DNA from 4 places in the Klebsiella sp. MISC125 genome. Region 1 is predicted to be linked to each of the others. Evidence: predicted binding sites of a transcription regulator. Region 1 holds the regulator's gene; each other region holds the start of a gene.
What was found. Region 1 encodes Fur, which represses iron uptake genes when iron is present. Its sites were predicted from a motif close to ATAATAATGAGAACNACTATCAA; they were not measured.
Positions count from the first base shown of each region.

Region 2: the regulator Fur is predicted to act here: its motif matches at 1,367-1,389, upstream of ACMYSL_RS06605 (TonB-dependent receptor domain-containing protein).
Region 3: the regulator Fur is predicted to act here: its motif matches at 2,099-2,121, upstream of ftnA (non-heme ferritin).
Region 4: the regulator Fur is predicted to act here: its motif matches at 2,914-2,936, upstream of ACMYSL_RS16755 (TonB-dependent siderophore receptor).

Region 1 is NZ_CP180448.1:4,318,688-4,323,429, reverse strand. It holds gene glnS (glutamine--tRNA ligase) at 1-295, shown strand, start outside; gene chiP (chitoporin ChiP) at 735-2,138, shown strand; gene chiQ (ChiQ/YbfN family lipoprotein) at 2,186-2,518, shown strand; gene fur (ferric iron uptake transcriptional regulator) at 2,589-3,041, opposite strand; gene fldA (flavodoxin FldA) at 3,333-3,863, opposite strand; gene ybfE (LexA regulated protein) at 4,014-4,307, opposite strand; gene ybfF (esterase) at 4,441-4,742, opposite strand, start outside.
Region 2 is NZ_CP180448.1:1,388,992-1,393,733, forward strand. It holds gene ACMYSL_RS06605 (TonB-dependent receptor domain-containing protein) at 1-1,253, opposite strand, end outside; gene ACMYSL_RS06610 (SelT/SelW/SelH family protein) at 1,470-1,754, shown strand; gene ACMYSL_RS06615 (nitrous oxide-stimulated promoter family protein) at 1,832-2,176, shown strand; gene sitD (iron/manganese ABC transporter permease subunit SitD) at 2,300-3,154, opposite strand; gene sitC (iron/manganese ABC transporter permease subunit SitC) at 3,148-3,996, opposite strand; gene ACMYSL_RS06630 (manganese/iron ABC transporter ATP-binding protein) at 3,993-4,742, opposite strand, start outside.
Region 3 is NZ_CP180448.1:2,323,129-2,327,870, forward strand. It holds gene tyrP (tyrosine transporter TyrP) at 1-995, opposite strand, end outside; gene ACMYSL_RS10960 (YecH family metal-binding protein) at 1,190-1,429, shown strand; gene ftnA (non-heme ferritin) at 1,466-1,963, opposite strand; gene ACMYSL_RS10970 (RpiB/LacA/LacB family sugar-phosphate isomerase) at 2,399-3,037, shown strand; gene ACMYSL_RS10975 (MFS transporter) at 3,085-4,506, opposite strand; gene azuC (stress response protein AzuC) at 4,716-4,742, shown strand, end outside.
Region 4 is NZ_CP180448.1:3,526,550-3,531,291, reverse strand. It holds gene ACMYSL_RS16765 (YniB family protein) at 1-150, shown strand, start outside; gene yciA (acyl-CoA thioester hydrolase YciA) at 186-584, opposite strand; gene ACMYSL_RS16755 (TonB-dependent siderophore receptor) at 686-2,866, opposite strand; gene ACMYSL_RS16750 (voltage-gated chloride channel family protein) at 3,062-4,363, opposite strand; fluoride riboswitch at 4,443-4,504, opposite strand; gene ACMYSL_RS16745 (septation protein A) at 4,606-4,742, opposite strand, start outside.

The DNA of each region.
Region 1 (4,742 bases):
TCACTGGGTGAGCGCAGCACATGCGCTGCCGGTAGAGATTCGTCTGTACGATCGTCTGTTCAGCGTGCCAAATCCCGGTGCTGCTGATGATTTCCTGTCGGTCATGAACCCGGAATCGCTGATTATCAAGCAGGGTTTTGCTGAACCAAGCCTGGCGCAGGCGCAGCCTGAAAAAGCATACCAGTTCGAGCGTGAAGGTTACTTCTGCCTCGACAGCCGCTATGCAACCGCAACCAATTTGGTATTTAACCGTACTGTTGGTCTGCGCGACACCTGGGCGAAAGTCGGCGCGTAGTTATCCGCCATCAATGAGAACGCCGCAAACAGCGGCGTTTTTTTTTATTTCAGAATCAGGGGATTAAATTGTCATATTTTCGCGATGCGAATTAATCTTGTTTACAGATTGTAAAAATTACGACTGTTTATCCCTTTGGTCATCCACTATAAAAACATGTAATCGCTTTCATTACGCCTGTTTTTTCTGATATAGCAAGCACTTCCACGTCAAATGCATGACTTCTACGACTGAAACAAAAAGACATAGATTATGTGCGCTTTGTCATAATCTTCATCTTTTGTCACCGAAAGAGATTGATAATTCGCGTCACGAAAAATAGTCTATACCCAGTGGTTATGCGGATTTTACCGCTCCACTTTTTTAGCAGTTTTATTTTATTTTTTTCGCTAGTTGCCCTTGGTAACTGCGTTTTTAAAAAGTCAAAGAGGATATGCATATGCGTACGTTTAGTGGCAAACGTAGTACGCTGGCGCTGGCTATCGCCGGTGTGACAGCACTGTCAGGTTTTGCAATGGTACCGGATGCGAAAGCAGAAGGGTTCATTGATGATTCAACGTTAACCGGCGGCATCTATTATTGGCAGCGTGAGCGTGACCGTAAAGATGTGACCGACGGTGACAAATACAAAACTAACCTTTCTCACTCCACCTGGAACGCCAACCTGGATTTCCAGTCTGGCTATGCTGCCGACATGTTCGGTATTGATGTTGCCGCCTTTACCGCCATCGAAATGGGCGAAAGCAGTGACAGCGGCCACCCGAACGAAATCGCTTTCTCCTCGCGCAATAAAACTTACGATGAAGACTATTCCGGTGATAAGAGCGGGATCAGTCTGTACAAAGCAGCCGCCAAATTTAAATTTGGCCCGGCATGGGCACGTGCAGGCTATATCCAGCCTACCGGTCAAACATTGCTGGCTCCGCACTGGAGCTTTATGCCGGGTACTTACCAGGGTGCTGAAGCCGGTGCCAACTTTGATTATGGTGATACGGGCGCGCTGAGTTTCTCCTATATGTGGACAAACGAATATAAAGCACCGTGGCACATTGAAATGGACGAGTTCTACCAGAACGATAAGAAAACCAAGGTTGATTATCTCCACTCTCTCGGCGCCAAGTATGATTTTAAAAATGACCTCGTGCTGGAAGCCGCATTTGGCCAGGCACAGGGTTACATCGACCAGTATTTCGCTAAGGCCAGCTACAAATTTGATATCGCAGGCACGCCGCTAAACACCAGCTACCAGTTCTACGGTACTCGCGATAAAGTCAGTAACGGCGGGGCGAACGATATTTATGATGGTACCGCCTGGCTGCAGGCATTGACCTTTGGCTATAAAGTTGCCGATGTTCTCGACCTGCGCCTGGAAGGAACCTGGGTTAAAGCCGATGGTCAGCAGGGCTACTTCCTGCAACGTATGACGCCGACTTACGCCTCATCTAACGGTCGTCTCGATGTCTGGTGGGATAACCGCTCTGACTTCAACGCCAACGGTGAAAAAGCGGTGTTCTTCGGGGCGATGTATGACATGAAGAACTGGAATATGCCGGGTTGGGCCTTCGGCGCGTCCTACGTTTATGCATGGGATGCAAAACCAGGAAAAATGTCTTCTCCTGATGCTTACTACAACCCTGACAAACGTCTGGAAGAGTCAGCCTACAGCCTGGATGCGATGTACACCGTACAGGAAGGACGTGCGAAGGGTACGCTGTTTAAACTGCACTTTACTCAATACGACAACCACTCCGATATCCCAAGCTGGAGCGGCGGCTACGGCAACATCTTCCAGGATGAGCGCGACGTGAAGTTCATGGTTATTGCTCCATTCACCATTTTCTGATGCCAGTGCGGCGGGCATGAGCCTGCCGCAATTTCCCGAGGTCGATTATGAAGAAGCTATTGCTTGTCGCTATTATGGCGGCAGGTCTGGTTGCCTGCACGCAGTCGCCAGCGCCGAAAGAGGATTCAAAGTTAAAAGATGCCTACAGCGCCTGTATTAATACTGCTGAAGGTAACCCAGATAAAGTCGAAGCCTGCCAGAGCGTATTAGACGTTCTGAAGCAAGAGAAGCAGCATCAGCAGTTCGCCACCCAGGAAAGCGTGCGAGTACTGGATTACCAGCAATGTATCCAGGCGCGTAAAACCGGTAACGATCAGGCTGTACAGTCGCGCTGTGACCAGATTTGGAAAGAGATTCGTAGCAACAACACGAAACCCTGATTTTTACTTTTCGTAGCCATAAAAAAAGCCAACCATCAGGTTGGCTTTTTGCTGCTTACGCAACGGGGAATTACTTTTCCACCGCGTCGTGGGCATGTTCATCTTCGCGGCAATCGCCTTCTGCACAGTGACCGTACAGGTACAGGCTGTGGTTGGTGAGGCGAATACCGTGTCGGGAGGCAATCTCACGCTGACGAGCTTCAATTGAGTCATCGCTAAATTCGATCACTTTGCCGCAATCGAGGCAAATCAGGTGATCATGATGATGCTGCTGCGTCAGTTCGAAAACGGATTTACCACCTTCGAAATTATGACGAGTGACGATGCCGGCGTCGTCGAACTGGTTCAGTACGCGGTAGACGGTGGCCAGGCCAATCTCTTCACCCATATCAATCAGGCGTTTATATAAGTCTTCCGCACTGACATGATGGTTATCCGGTTCCTGCAGGACTTCCAGGATTTTTAATCGTGGAAGTGTTACTTTCAGGCCAGCCTTCTTTAATGCGGTATTGTTGTCAGTCATGCGGAATCTGTCCTGTTGCTAAACGATCTACTTCCATCAGCGGAAGTAATACAGAGAATCACCCGATGTAATGCGTCTCATTATAGAACTGCCATGGTGAAATGAAAACTGCAAGCATCGGGCCTTGTATGCTGTCAAAAACGAGGCACTGGCTACAAAGTGCTTCACGTGACCTCGTTAAATCAGAGGACATTGTACAGATATGTGATTAAAAGTTAAAAACTTGTAGCTATAACTTTGATTGCTTTTATCTATTAATTCGGCGAAATCTGACGATAACGCCGTTTAGACTCAGGCATTCTTGATTTCTTCGAGGTGCAGCTCTTCAGAAATCTGTTTTACCCATTTTTCCACGCGTTCGTTAGTCAGTTCTGGCTGACGGTCTTCGTCGATGGCCAGACCCACGAAGTGGTCATCATCTGCCAGACCTTTAGATGCTTCGAAATGATATCCAGCAGTCGGCCAGTGACCAACGATAGTGGCGCCGCGCGGTTCGATGATGTCGCGAATGGTACCCAGCGCATCACAGAAGTATTCAGCGTAGTCTTCCTGATCGCCGCAGCCAAACAGCGCGACCAGTTTGCCGTCGAAATCGACTTCTTCCAGCGTCGGGAAGAAATCATCCCAGTCACACTGTGCTTCACCGTAGTACCAGGTTGGAATGCCGAGCAGCAGAATATCGTGAGCTTGCAGATCTTCTTTGCTGCTCTTGGCAATGTCGCGAACATCAGCAACATCTTTACCAAGCTGCTTTTGAATCATTTTTGCAATATTTTCGGTGTTGCCGGTGTCGCTGCCAAAAAAGATGCCGATGATTGCCATGAGTAAAATAACCTCTTGAAACTTAATGATGTGGTAGGGACTTAAATGCCCACAGATAGGGGCAATGATAGCAGAACTGAGAAGGGCGCGGAAACAGCAATCACGCCCGACTGCACACTCTGCTACATGAAAGCTTATTTTTTGAGGGTTTTAGGCTTTATCCTGGCTGCGCAGGGCCGCCAGTTGGTTCATCAGCATCTCTTCAATCAGATCGCTGCGGTTCATGTTGCGGGCTTCGGCCAGCTCATTGAGCGCATCAACCGCATCGGCATTGAGCTTCAGCTCAACGCGCTTCAAACCGCGAACTTTATCGCGCTTGAGCTGATTGCGTTTGTTGATACGCAGCTGTTCGTCGCGTGAAAGCGGATTGGTTTTCGGTCTACCCGGCCGACGCTCGGTTGCGAACAAATCTAATGTCGTACGGTCCGTTTGTTCTTTTGCCATGATTCAGAGTGACTTCGGGGGAAACAAGCTGTCGGGCATAGCCGACGCAGATAGCCCGCCATAATACATCAGGCGAGGGGCTGCGCCAACGACCGCGGGCATTCTGCCGCGCGGTCGGGCAGATTTTAGCCAGTTACGCGGCTATGGAGGTCAAATAACGGCGTATTGCCCGTAAAACGGCCTCTGGTTTTTCTGCATGTACCCAATGTCCGGCTCCGGCAATCACATGGGCCCGTGCCTGGGGGAATTGAGCCAGCAGAGCCTCACGGTAGGCATCGGTTACGTAGGGTGAGTTACCGCCGGGGATAAACTGCGCCGGATGCGGCCAGGCGGGGATGGTTTGCCAGCCGACGATATTGTCATATTGCTCCCACAATACCGGCACGTTAAACCGCCACTGACCGTCCACAAAGGATTTCAGCAGGAACTGAATGA
Region 2 (4,742 bases), 2.9 Mb from region 1:
CCTCGGCTGTCGGCGTCCGGCTGCATGATTTCGCTAAAGGCACTCGGGGTTGGCGACTGGGTTAATGGCCGCTGGGTTTTGGTGGTGCTGGCGTTAAAGCCGGCGCTCAGGTCGTGGCGGCCAATGGATTTCGCCAGCGTACTCTGAATACCCCAGGTATCGGTATCGTAGTCGGAGCTTACCGTTTGCATCGCGCGGGTGATGCTGTCCGGCATATAAGTCCAGTCATGGGACTCAGTGTGCTGGTAGTAGACTTTGGTCGACACGCTGTCGATATAGTCGTTCATCGGTGTCCAGTCATCTTTCAGGCTCAGGCCCCAGCGGCGGGTCTGGCTGGTCTGGTTAGAGGTGCCGATAACGCTGTTGCCGCTGGTGTCCCAGGCGTCGTAATGGGTGTGATTAGTTTTATGGTAATAATCGAAGGTGCTGGTCAGCTTATGTTCGTCATTCGGCTGCCAGATCCCGGAGGCCAAAAAGGCGTCGGAGTGCCAGTTGGCCGGGTATGAATCGACGGTCCCGCTGTTATTTTCCGTTTCCTGGCCGTCACGGCGGCTGTAGACGAAGATCCCGCGCAGGGTTTCGTCGCCGCCGGCGACGGTGACGCCGTTGTGCCAGCTGCGGTTCGAGGAATCATAGCCGCTGCGGTAGCCGAAGGCGCTGGTTTTGCCCGGGTGCAGATAGTCATCTGCGGATTTAGGACGGAAGGAGACGTTACCGCCGATGGAGCTGTTGGCGGTTTCGGTCGAGGTGGCCCCGGACTGAATATCGATGCTGCCGTACATGTACGGGTCAATATAGTCGCGGCCCATACCGAAAGTATTGAGTCCCGCGCGGCTGGCGTAGCTGCGCCCGGTGGCGTTCGGCTGAGCGATGCCGTCGACGTCGATACCGACGCGGTTGCTCTCCATGCCGCGAATGTTGTAGCCGGTATAGCCGCCCCGGTCGAAGCCGCTTTTGCCGTTGCCGGAACCGCCGCTGGCGCCAGTCGCGCCAATCAACGGTTCGTAGCGCATGATGGAGCCAAAGTCGTTGGCCCCTTTATCCTGTAGTTCCTGAGCGCTGATGGAATGCTCGCTGCCCGCTTTCAGCACGGGGGCTGGCGCGGTCACGGTCATCTGTTCTGAACTATCGTCGGATGATGAATTGTTGGTGGTATCAGCCGCCCCGGCGGAGGTCTGATAGATTGCTGCAAGCAAAGAAGTCACCAGCAGGCTTTTCTTGAACCATGCTGTTGATTGAGTGGAGTTATACATAGTAGCCACGCCTTGATAATTATTAGTATCGGCTCACGCGTTACTTCCAGAGTGCAGGTGTGTCCCGTTATTCCGTTACTGGACGTTTTTTACTCCATGCTTATTGATTGCGAATGGTAATGATAGGTATTATCGTTTGCAACAAAATAATCATTTATTCCTCAATTAATCTGCAAGTTGTTTACAATTCATCCTTTTATTGACAGTGAGAAACCGATGAGTCACAAAGCCGCTATTACCATTACCTACTGTTCGCAGTGCAACTGGATGCTGCGCGCCAGCTGGATGGCCCAGGAACTACTGCATAGTTTCAGCACCGATATTGGCTCAGTGACCCTGGTGCCGGGAACCGGGGGGATCTTCGTGGTGACCGTTGACGATGTGCAAATTTGGGAGCGCAAGCAGGATGGTGGTTTCCCCGATGCGGCGGAGCTGAAGCGTCGGGTTCGCGACGTTTGCTTCCCGGAGAAACCTCTGGGGCACGTGGACAAGCCGGCATAATCCTCAGGAGGTAACCGGCTGCGCCGCACTCTTTAAAGGTGTATTATTAACGCATCTTTATCGATGAGGAACAGGCGATGGCGGGCAAACGTATTGCGCGGGAAAAAAAGACCATTAGCAGCATGATTACGCTCTACCAGCGCCGCTGCCCGGATGCTCATGAAGATGCGGAACATTATCAGGCGCTTAACGCCTACGCCGATAAGCGCCTGGATAAGTGCGTATTTGGTGAAGAAAAGCCCGCCTGCAAGCAGTGTCCGGTGCACTGCTACCAGGCAGCCAAACGCGAAGAGATGAAGCAGATTATGCGCTGGGCGGGGCCACGGATGCTCTGGCGGCACCCGATTTTGACCATTCGCCATTTGATTGATGACAGGCGCCCGGTGCCGGAGTTACCGGAAAAATACCGACCCAAAAAATAGCGACTTTTCCCCGGAGGCGATGCTGCGCATCTGTCCGGGCTACGTCCTGGGGTAGAGGTAGCCCGGACAGGCGCAACGCGCCGCCTCCGGGAAGAATGCCAGCCAGGTAGCCCGAGTAAGGCGCTAGCCGCGACCCGGGGCCTCGTCGGAATCGGCTTGGGTTTGACTATCGCGAACCGATGTACAGACAAACGCGATAATAAACAACAGGGTAAACAACACTACGATGGTCGGTGCCGGGGCGCTGTCGAGATAAAACGACAACCACACGCCGCCCAGCGAACAGCTCACCGCAATCGCCACCGCCAGCAGCAGGGCGCTGACAAACCGCCGCGTCAGCAGCAGCGCGATCGCCCCCGGGGCTATTAGCAGCGAAATCGACAAAATAATCCCCACAGCTTTTAGCGTCGCCACAATGGTCAGCGCAATCATGCACAGCAGCCCGTAATGCAGCAGCCCGCAGCGCAAACCGCTGGCTTTCGCCTGGTTCGGGTCGAAGGCGTGCAGCAGAAAATCGCGCCACTTCAGGCCGATAATCAGCGCGATCGCCAGCGCAATCAGCGACGTTTGCACAATGTCGCTGGCGGAAATACCCAGCATGTCGCCAAACAGAATATGGTCGAGATGCACCTCCGACTGAATCGACACGTACAGCACCAGCCCTGCGCCAAACATCCCGGAAAACACAATCCCCATAATCGTATCGCGCTTGATGCGGCTGTTATCGTCGAGATAACCGGTGGCGATGGCGCAGAATAGCCCGGCGATAAACGCGCCGATAGCGAACGGGATGCCGATGATATACGCCACCACCACGCCCGGAAAAACCGCGTGACTCATGGCGTCGCCCATCAGCGCCCAGCCTTTTAACACCAAAAATACCGACAGCAGCGCGCAGGGAATGGCAACGATAATCGCCACCAGCATGGCGTTAATCATAAAAGAGAACTGGAACGGTTCGAGCAGAGCGGTCAGCATGTGGCCTCCCTGGCGCGGCGACGGCTGGCGAGCAGGCCGTGCTTCGGCGCGAAAACGAAAGCGACTAAAAACAGCAGCGTCTGGGCCACAACGATAATCCCGCCGGTTGCCCCGTCCAGATAGTAACTCAGCCACGCGCCGAAAAAGCTGGTCAGGCTGCCGATAGCCACGGCGATCGCCAGCAGGCGCGGAAAGCGGTCGGTCAGCAGCCAGGCAGTGGCGCCGGGCGTGACGACCAGGCAAATCACCAGAAATGCGCCGACGGTTTGCAATGCCGCGACGGTACAGGCCGCCAGCAGGGTGAAAAACAGCAGCTTCAGCCCGGTGGTGTTCAGGCCAATCGAGCGGGCGTGGTTCTCATCGAAAAAGGTCACCATCAGGTCTTTCCACTTCAGCAGCAGAATCGCCATCGAAATAAAGCCAATTGCTGCCAGCTGAATAATATCCTCCGGGGCAATGGCCAAAATATTGCCAAGAATAATGGTCTGGATATTCACCGAGGTCGGGTTAAGCGACACCATAAACAGGCCGATACCGAAAAATGAAGAGAAGATCAGGCCGATAATCGCGTCTTCCTTCAGCTTCGAGCGCTGGTTAAGAAACAGCATGCTGCCTGCCGCCAGCCCGCCGGAAAGAAACGCCCCCAGCGCGAAGGGCAGGCCGAGCATATAAGCGCCCGCCACGCCGGGTACGATGGAGTGGGAGAGGGCATCGCCAATCAGCGACCAGCCCTTGAGCATCAGATAGCAGGAGAGAAATGCGCACACCCCGCCCACCAGCGCCGAAACCCACATCGCATTGAGCATGTATTGATAACCAAACGGCTCCAGCAGCCAGCTCATCTTTCGCCTCCCGCCGCCCGGCGGCTGATAAACGGGCGCTCATCGTCGGTAATGATCCTCTCTTCCGCCCCGCTCAGCACCACGTGGCGCAGCACGCCGCTAAAGGCGAGTTCGAGGTTTTCGGCGGTAAAGGTGGTTTCCGTCGGGCCGCTAGCCAGCACGGTGCCTTTTACCATCACCGTGTAGTCGCAGAACTCGCTTACCGAACCGAGGTTATGCGTTGAAACCAGCATGGTGCAACCTTCGTCGCGTAGCTCCCGCAGCAAGGTGATAATGCGCGCTTCGGTCTGTACATCGACGCCGGTAAAGGGCTCATCCAGCAGAATGACTTTCCCCTGTTGGGCGATAGCGCGGGCGAGAAACACGCGCTTTTTCTGTCCTCCGGAGAGTTCGCCTATCTGCCGATGGCGATACTCGCTCATGCCGACCCGCTCCAGCGCGGCATCGACAATCTCATGGTCGCGTGGTTTGGCCCGCCGCAGCCAGCCCATATGGCCGTAGCGGCCCATCATCACCACATCTTCCACCAGCACCGGGAAGGACCAGTCCACCTCTTCTGACTGCGGAACATAGGCCACGAGGTTCTGGCGCAGGGCGCGGTTAACCGGTTGACCAAGAATGGCGATATCGCCACGGCCCACGCGCACGAAGCCCATCAGCGCTTTAAACAGCGTCGATTTTCCCGAACCGTTCACCCCGACCAGCGCGGCAATTGAGCTGCGCGGGACGCTAAATGAAGCATCGCG
Region 3 (4,742 bases), 2.0 Mb from region 1:
CCGCGTGGATAGAATAGGGCGAACGCCAGAGGGGGTAAAAAGGTGATTACACCACTCTGTATACGCCCGGCCGGACCATTTTTACGTTGGAACAAATCGGCCAGGTAGTCAAACAGGCCAAGCGCGACGCCGAGAAATGAAGTCGCCAGCGCCAGGTCTGCAAAAAGATGAACCGCCAGCTCAACGTGCGACGAGGCAACGACTTCACGAATCGCTTCTAACAGCCCGTTGAGTCCGGCATTTTGTGCCAGCAGAGCGGTAAAAGTTGGAGAATCAATACTGCCCAGGGTTGCCAGTTGCCAGAAAATATAGGCAACCAGTGGAATAAAGCTTCCGATGACAAATACCCGACGCAGCTTGCGTATATCCCCGTTCAGATAGCTGACGACGCTGGGTATGCTGCCGTGAAAACCAAACGAGGTAAAAATTACTGGAATCGCCGACAGCGCCAGCCCTTGCTGTAGCGGCAGGGTCAACAAGTTTATCTGATGAATATGCGGTAGAAGAAGCGCCAGCATAATAGCGAGGAAAATGATTTTGGCGCTGAACAGAAAGCGGTTAAAGAGATCAACCAGTGACGTACCGATACAAACCACCGTCCCGCCGAAGCCTGTAAACAGCAGTACTCCAACCGCAGGTGGTAGCGTCCAGCCCAGCCATTGATTGAGACTTGAAGCCAGCAGTTCACCGGCACCGCTAATATAGGCCGCGGTAAGTGCGTACAGTAAGAACAGCATGCAAACACCGGTGGCCCACTGCCCGTAACGCCCCAGATAGCGCGCCGCCAGGGAGCCCAGCCCCGTGTCAGCCGGAACGTGCTGATAAACTTCAAGCAACAGTAACGCGGTGTAACACATCAGCGCCCACAGGGCGATCAGCAAAACTAACGTTACGCCGAAACCTACGCCTGCTGATGCCAAAGGCATCGCCAACATCCCTGCGCCGATGGTGGTGCCAGCGACGATTAAAATACTACCAAGAGTGCGGTTCTTCACGCTTTTCTCTATCCATGACGGATTACACAATGAATTATGCCGCGCAGAGTATGTGAAATCAGTGATTTCGTCAAATGCAGGTTACAGTGTGTGTAATAATTAGTTTACGATTTTGAACGTTTACGCTAAGCCTGCGCTGGCGCAAGAATCGGAATAATAAGCGGGGTTATCCTGTGCGTTTTATGGGGGATATTATGCAATCAATTCATGGTCATGAAGTTCTACAGATGATGATCGCTTCAGGCGAACCTCACACCGTGGCCAGTCTGGAAGCGGCGATTACCAGCCGTTTCGGGACGGATGCACGATTCCATACCTGTTCGGCGGAAAACCTGAGTGCGGCGGAGTTAGTGGCATTCTTGCAGAAAAAGGGCAAATTTATTGCCGCAGAGGAAGGGTTTAATACGCACGAAAGTAAAATTTGTCGCCATTAATAGGGCGGCGATCGCTAAGCGTCGCCGCCGTCTTCATTAATTTTGGGTATCGAGCGTTGCCAGCTCTTTATCAATAAAGTACAGACCTTCGCCGCTTTTACCTGCGAGGGTCAGTTTATCAATAACGGATTTAAACAGTTTCTCTTCTTCATGTTGCTCAGCAACATACCATTGCAGGAAATTAAAGGTCGGATAATCCTGGCTGGACATTGCCGCATGAGCCAGTTCGTTAATTTTCTGCGTAATGAGTTGTTCGTGTTCGTAGGTGACGCGGAACAGGTCGTCCAGTGAAGTATATTCGGCAAACGGTGAGGCGATGGCATTGATGCACGGCAGGCTGCCGGTATCGGTCAGGTAGTCGAACAGACGCTGCATATGGGTCATCTCTTCTTGCGCGTGGCGGCGCAGAAACGCGGCGGCGCCTTCAAAGCTGTGGTAGCTGCACCATGCGCTCATTTGCTGATAAAGCAGAGAAGAATAAAGTTCAAGGTTCATCTGTGCATTAAGTTTGTCGATCATTTCAGTTTTCAGCATCTGGCTTGCTCCGCAAATAAAGTCAAAGGTGATTGTGCCGTCACTATAATTTGTTATTAATTTATTTGCAAAAAGTAAATTAATAAATTCATTTATTACTAATGCAAATGGGAATAACACGCATTGGCAATTTAATAAATAATGAGAATGGTTTTAATTTAATATTATCAATATTAATTATGGGTCCGACTTATTCTTGAAAAAGGGACGCGCGACTTCGAGTGGCTATGAGCGCTTGGGTTAGCCTGGTGAGAAAAGGGTGGGGGGTAAGAAAGCAACGCCCGGATGCTGTGGGAGATGAAAGTGTGAGGCGATATGCAATTTATAAAACAACTTTTCATAAAATTTGAAAGTATGTTCGTAAGGTAGTATTGTTCTTCACAACGTTAACGAACTATCGCGGGAAAACCCGCACAGCATTCAGGAGAGTAAAGCATGAAAATCGCACTGATGATGGAAAACAGCCAGGCGAACAAAAACGCCATCATCCTCAACGAGTTAAACGCTGTTGCAGACGAGAAAGGTTTTCCGGTTTACAACGTCGGCATGAGCGATGAAAACGATCACCACCTGACCTATATCCATCTGGGTATCATGGCCAGCATCCTGCTGAACTCTAAAGCGGTAGACTTCGTGATCACCGGCTGCGGTACCGGCCAGGGTGCAATGATGTCTCTGAACATCCATCCGGGCGTAGTTTGTGGCTACTGTATTGATCCTGCTGATGCGTTCCTGTTTGCGCAGATTAACAACGGTAACGCGCTTTCTCTGCCATTCGCGAAAGGTTTTGGCTGGGGCGCAGAGCTGAACGTACGCTTTATTTTCGAGAAAGCGTTCACAGGGCGTAACGGCGAAGGGTATCCGCCGGAGCGTAAAGAGCCTCAGGTACGTAACGCTGGCATTCTGAACACCGTTAAGGCCGCAGTAGTGAAAGATAACTATCTGGATACGCTGCGTGCTATCGACCCAGAGCTGGTGAAAACTGCCGTGTCTGGCCCGCGCTTCCAGCAGTGCTTCTTCGAAAATTGCCAGGACAAAGAGATCGAAGCGTTCGTTCGCCAGATCGTCGGTTAATCTCCTGCAAATATCCAGGGCCAGCGCTGCTGGCCTTTTCTTTTGGGCTATTTCTTTTTGTTGGACACGTTGCTACCGGCATCTTTTGCCAGGTGCAGGCTATCAATCATTCCCACCAGACAAATCAACGCAATAAAAATAAACGACAGACGGAAGCTGATCCCCGGCAGACTTGTGAGATTAAACCATTCACTGAACTTCTCCCCAATACGAATACCGATCGCCCCGAGCGTAATCCCAAGCCCAACGGCCAGCTGCGAAGCGGTGCTGAACAACGTATTGGCATAGCTCATTTGCGCCGAAGGCACATCGGCAAAAGCAAGGGTGCTGACGCCGGTAAATTGAATAGAGCGGAATACCCCGCCGAGATAGAGAATCATGAAAATCAGCCAGACTGGCGTTTGTGGTGTTAAAAAAGCGCAGGCCAGCAGCGAGAGTACATTCAGCGCACCGTTGATCAGCAGCAGGCGGCGAAAACCCAGCCAGCGAATTAACGGCGTTGTCGCGGGCTTGATGGTTAAATTACCAACGAAAACGGCCAGCACCAGCAACCCTGAGTGGAATGGGTCCATACCAAACCCGACCTGAAACAGCAGCGGCAGCAGGAAAGGGACGGCGCTAATTGAGGCACGGAACAGCGAGCCGCCGTACATAGTGACCTTGAAGGTCGGTATTTGCAGCGCATCGAGGCGCACCATCGGCCAGGCTGCGCGACGGAAATGGCGCAGTGAGAACAACATGCTGCCAAGGCCTAATACCAGCAGCGCCGGAGTTTGCCAACTCAAAGGTTGACGATCGCCGAGAAATTCCATGGCGGTAACCAGGCTAATCATGGCGATTGAAGTGGCAAGGAAGCCGGGAAGGTCAAAAGGCCGTGGTTCATCTTCACGAATGTTTGGGATGATGCGCAAAGACAGGGCCATAGCGATGAGCCCAAGGGGCACGTTAATAAAGAAAATCCAGTGCCAACTGGCATAGCTGGTGATAAATCCGCCCAGCGGCGGGCCGATAATGGGGGCCACTAATGCCGGCCAGGTCAGGGTGGCAATCGCCTTAATGAGCTGATGCTTCGGTGTCGTTCGCAAAACTGCCAGTCGGCCTACTGGAACCATCAGCGCGCCGCCTATTCCTTGCAGAATTCGCATCGCCACGAAGATGTCGACGTTGGTTGATAACCCGCAAAAAACAGAAGCCAGCGTGAAAATCGCCAGCGCGAGAGTGAAGATTTTGCGTGCGCCGAAGCGATCGGCTATCCAGCCGCTGGCCGGTATCAGCACGGCCAGCGTAATGAGATAGGCGCTGATACCGATATTGAGATCGACCGCTGTGACGCCAAAGTCTTTCGCCATGTCCGGCAGGGCAGTGGCGATCACCGTGCCGTCGAGGAACTCCATAAAAAAAGCGCCAGCCACCAGCAGTGCGGGTGCTGAAAAAGAACGATCGTCCCTGGAAGAGATGTTTGTGCTCATTGTCGTGTCGCTGCCATAGCAAAGAGGGGCCAAACTCGACGCAGAGCATGTTGCTCTAACTGTTCGATTCAGCTCATTTTTGTTTAATATTTAAATTATTTTTGTAAAAACAGTGTGATTTGACGCATGTTCATATTGATTTTTGTGATGTAAGTCATATTATAGTCCTGTAGACATTAACACCTGCATAACAAAAACGGAGTCAATCCATGAAGCTGCGCAAAATCCTCAAAAGC
Region 4 (4,742 bases), 790 kb from region 1:
GGGGCGGAAGGGCTGACGCGCGAGCAGATCGCCGAACGTGTCGTGGTGCCGCGTCATACTATTCTGGTGCAGTATTTCCCGCTGTACGTGCTGCCGGTGATTACCATCGTGATCGGCTACTTCTTCTTTTCTTTACTCGGTTTCCTGTAATCAGATAGCCCGGCGAGTTTGCCGGGCTATCTGCATTATTGGGCAGGCAGCGCGCGCGGCTTGCCCTGGTTATCCACCGCAACGTAGATAAACAGCGCTTCGGTTGCCTTGTAGCGTTGGCCGATTGGCTCAGACGACACTTTCTTTACCCATACTTCCATATTGATGGTCACCGAGGTATTGCCGCGCTTCACGCAGTCGGCGTAGCAACACACCACATCGCCGACCGCGACCGGACGTAAAAAGGTCATGCCGTCGACGCGCACGGTCACCACGCGACCATGGGCAATTTCTTTCGCCATAATGGCGCCGCCGATATCCATTTGCGACATCAACCAGCCGCCAAAAATATCGCCGTTGGCGTTGGTGTCCGCTGGCATCGCCAGGGTGCGTAAAACCAATTCGCCCTTCGGCGCGAGATCTGTTGTTGTCATTCGGTACTCTGTACTCGTCAAAGATGATCAGGCGCGATGCTACTATGAAAAGGGCGTGGAGAGAATAGGGGGAATACGCCCGCCAGTGCGGGCGTAGAGGTTTAGAAGGAGAGCGTGACGCCAGCGTAGTACGCACGACCCGGTTCGTTGTAGGTTGAGGCACCTTCGTTTTCGCGATAAAGCTGCTTATCGAACAGGTTGCTGATCCCGGCATTCAGGCGTAAATCTTTCATCAGCTGATAGTTACCGCCAATTCCGACGACGGAATAGGAACCGACTTCGTTGGTTGCCAGTACGCCGTTTTCATTGCGAATTTCCGCATATTCACGCGGCTTCTGCCGGCCGTACATCGTCCAGTTGACGTTGGCCGAGAGCTTGCTGTTAATCTGCCAGTCGACCATGGTGTTGATGGTATATTTTGGAATAACGGACAGCGGGTTACCGGTATCTTTATTTTCCGATTTGATCATATAGGTGGCGTTGGTGCGCCAGTTGAGTGTATCGGCAATCACCGGCACCAGCAGGGTCCCTTCGAGGCCTTCAACGACCGCTTTACCGCCGTTTTCCCATTGCAGGATATTCGCTCCGGTAGCGGTATTACCCAGCACCTCGGTGCCGGAGACGATTTTATTTTTGTAATCATTACGGAACCAGGTGATACCGGCATTATAACCGTTCAGATTAAACTCAAGACCGATCTCTTTGTTGATGCTGATTTCGGGATCGAGATCCGGGTTGCCCAAAAGATAGCAGTTGCCATTGGCAATACTTATCGGGCAGCCGTTTCCGCGCGTAGAGAGCAGATAACCTTCGCTGGCTTGATACAGGTTCGGTGCTTTAAATTCCCGGGCAATACCTGCTTTGACCTTAAACATATCGCCCAGATCCTGCGACAGGTTCAGGCTCGGACTCCAGTTGCCGCCGAAGTCATTGTGGTAGTCAAAGCGCAGGCCCGGAATAATATTGGTGCCTGGGGTCGCTTCAATATTGTCTTCGAGATAGATACCGGTCAGCGTAGCGCTGTTTTTAGGGCTGCGTTGTGAAGGATCGCCGGAAACTCCGGGGAGATAATCCGTCGTCGTGGTGGCCTGCATTGAGGCCGGATCGTTTAGCTCGTCGTGATTCCACTCCATCCCCAGGGTAAGGGTCTGTTCAGCCAGCCAGTTGAATGGAAGGTTCACCTCAGCGGTTGAGCGCCACGATTCCAGGCGGCTGGTATCATAGACATCGCTATTGATCATTCCTTCTACGCGGCCGGTAGTGCCTTCCTGCATACGGGTATTGTTGGTTTTTTCGTAATAGACGCCCGCTTTAGACTGGCCCCAATCCCAGATGCCGTTATAGGTCAGGCCCCAGGTCTGGCGATACATGCGGTTTGTTTCCTGGCCGTATAGCGTATCGATCAGACCATTTGGGCTCATGTTGCTGTTGCTGTACTGCGTATCACCGGCGTAGATGTTGCCCTGGCGGCTATAGGCATAGCTGAAATCGACAATCTGTTGTGGTGTTACTTTCCATGACAGCAGGGCGTTAATATCTTTATTGCGCACGCCTTCGCGGCCTGCGGCATAAGAGCCATTTTGCGCGCTATTGATGTCCCAGGCATCCGGCTCGGTTTTGTTGATATTGCCATACAGACGCATCGTCAGGGCATCCCCGGCCAGCGGTCCGTTAAGGTTAAAGTTAGCCCGGTTGGTGGAACCTTCTTTATTATTTTCCGGCTGATTGGTATAGAGCGAGAGTGAGCCATGCCAGTCGTTGGTCGGGCGCTTGGTGATGATATTGACCACGCCGCCTGCTGCCCCTGATCCATAGCGAGCAGCCGCGGGGCCGCGCAGAACTTCGATGCGCTCGACCATTTCCGGCGGAACCCAGTTGCTGTCGCCGCGGGTATCGCGCTCGCCGCGCCAGCTATAGCGCACCGAGTTTCTCGAACTGACGGGCACACCATCGATAAGAATCAGCGTGTTTTCCGGCCCCATGCCGCGAATATCAATCTGTCGGTTGTTGCCGCGGCTGCCGCTGGCGCTGTTGCCGGTCAGGTTAACGCCGGGCATTTTACGAATGATTTCAGACAGATCGTTAACCGGCGGATCTTTAGCAATATCTTCTGCGGTGATAATCGAGACGCCCGGCTGCTGCTTTAGCGCTTCTTCCGCGGTTCCCCGAACCACCATCGTTTCGGTATCCAATTCAGCCTCTTCGGCGAAAGCCCCTGGGCTAAGCAAACCAGCGATGGCCAGGGCCAGGGGAGTGGCGATGTGATTTTTCTGCGATCTCATTTTAAATATCCATATCAAGTCATGAAAAATTGAGATCGAGAATATCAATGATAATTATTATCATTACAATTGCGAGGGGCGAATCTCCATGATATCCTCACAATTGCCGCAACTTTCCAGCATCTGGTAGATATCGTGAAGGAGTCGGTAAGGTTTACCGTACCGACTTGCTGGGATGTTCCTGGCCTGAAGAGATTATTTGCCCATTGTTTTATCGGTTTTCTGTTGCTGATACCACGCGGGAAGTTCTGCCAGACTAATACCCGTCGGCACATAGCCCTGTTTCAGACAGGCGACCCGCTGCGCGCGATAAATGCTGGTATATCCTGAAACCAGCCAGGCGACAGCGCAGGCTAGCGCAGCGTAAATGTCGATTTCAGAACCAAACAATTCGATTGCCATCAGCGTCGATGCTATAGGGGTGTTAGCTGCCCCAGCGAAGACGGCGACAAAGCCAATCCCGGCCAGAAAGCTCACCGGCATATGTAGCAGCGGAGCCAGCGCATTGCCAAGCGTCGCGCCGATATAAAATAGCGGCGTCACTTCTCCGCCTTTAAAACCGCTCCCTAAAGAGGTCACGGTGAAAACCAGTTTGCCGAGAAAATCCCACGGAGCTAGTGGATGCTGAAAGGCATCCACAATCACCGGTATGCCGAGGCCAATATAGCGATCGCCATGAAACAGCCAGACGGCAGCAACAATGAACAAACCGCCGGTAAACGGGCGCATTGGCGCATAGCGAACATATTTTTTCATTAACCCGCCAATGAAATGCGTGCTGTCAGCGAAAACGCGCGCCGCCAGGCCAAAGCAGCAACCCGCGATAACCATTGCCGCCAGGGTCCAAAGGGTGAGGGGTGGAATGCTGGAAACGATATAGTGGGTGTGTTGCACCCCCCACATGATCCCGACCCGATCGGCGACGATTGCGGCGACCAGACACGGGAATATGGCGGTGTAGTTCATCCTTCCGATGGCCAGCACTTCCAGCCCAAATAGCGCTCCGGCGAGCGGAGTGCCGAAAATTGAGGCGAAACCGGCGCTGATCCCGGCCATGAGCACCGTCCGTCGCGTATCGTCGTTGAGGCGAAAAATGGGCGTAAATTGATCGGCAATCGAGGCTCCCATCTGTACCGCAGTCCCTTCACGGCCCACGGACGCCCCGCACAGGTGCGATATCACGGTGCCGAAAAAGACCAGCGGTGCCATACGCAGGGGGATCACACATTTAGGATCGTGGACTTCTTCCAGAATGAGATTGTTACCGGCCTCCACGCGGGTGCCGTAGTGCAGATAAATCCAGCCGACGGCAAAGCCCGCGATCGGCAGCAGCCAGATAAGCCAGCGATGCGTTTCACGCGTTGCAGTAGCCCATTCAAGGGAGAAAAGAAAGAAAGCCGATGCCGTACCCGCCAGGACGGCGATGATAAAGGCGAGAAACAGCCATTTCCCGAGGAAGAAAAACAGGGTGAGTTGTGAAAATCGGGGTGCACGCATCGTTATTTCCTTAGAAGGTTAACCTTCCCGGACGCGGTGCCTGCAATACAGATATGCCTGCCCATTCCCGGTCCGGGAATAAAAAGCAGGCATCATTAGCCACATGGCGGTTCAAGAGGGAATGCCATCCTCTATACGAAATATCTTACGGCATGAACCGTTTCAGCTGAAGTTTTTTATGCGTTGTATATAAAAAGAGAGGAGAAGGCGGCACGCAGGGAATTGTGCGTGCCGAAGCGAACTTAGTGATTGTCGTCCTGCGGCATATGGCGATAGATGTAAACGCCGCTTAGCAGGGTGAACACCAGCGTCATAGCGGTTAAACCGAAGACTTTAAAGTTGACCCAGATATTCTGCGGCAACCAGAAGGCGATGTAGA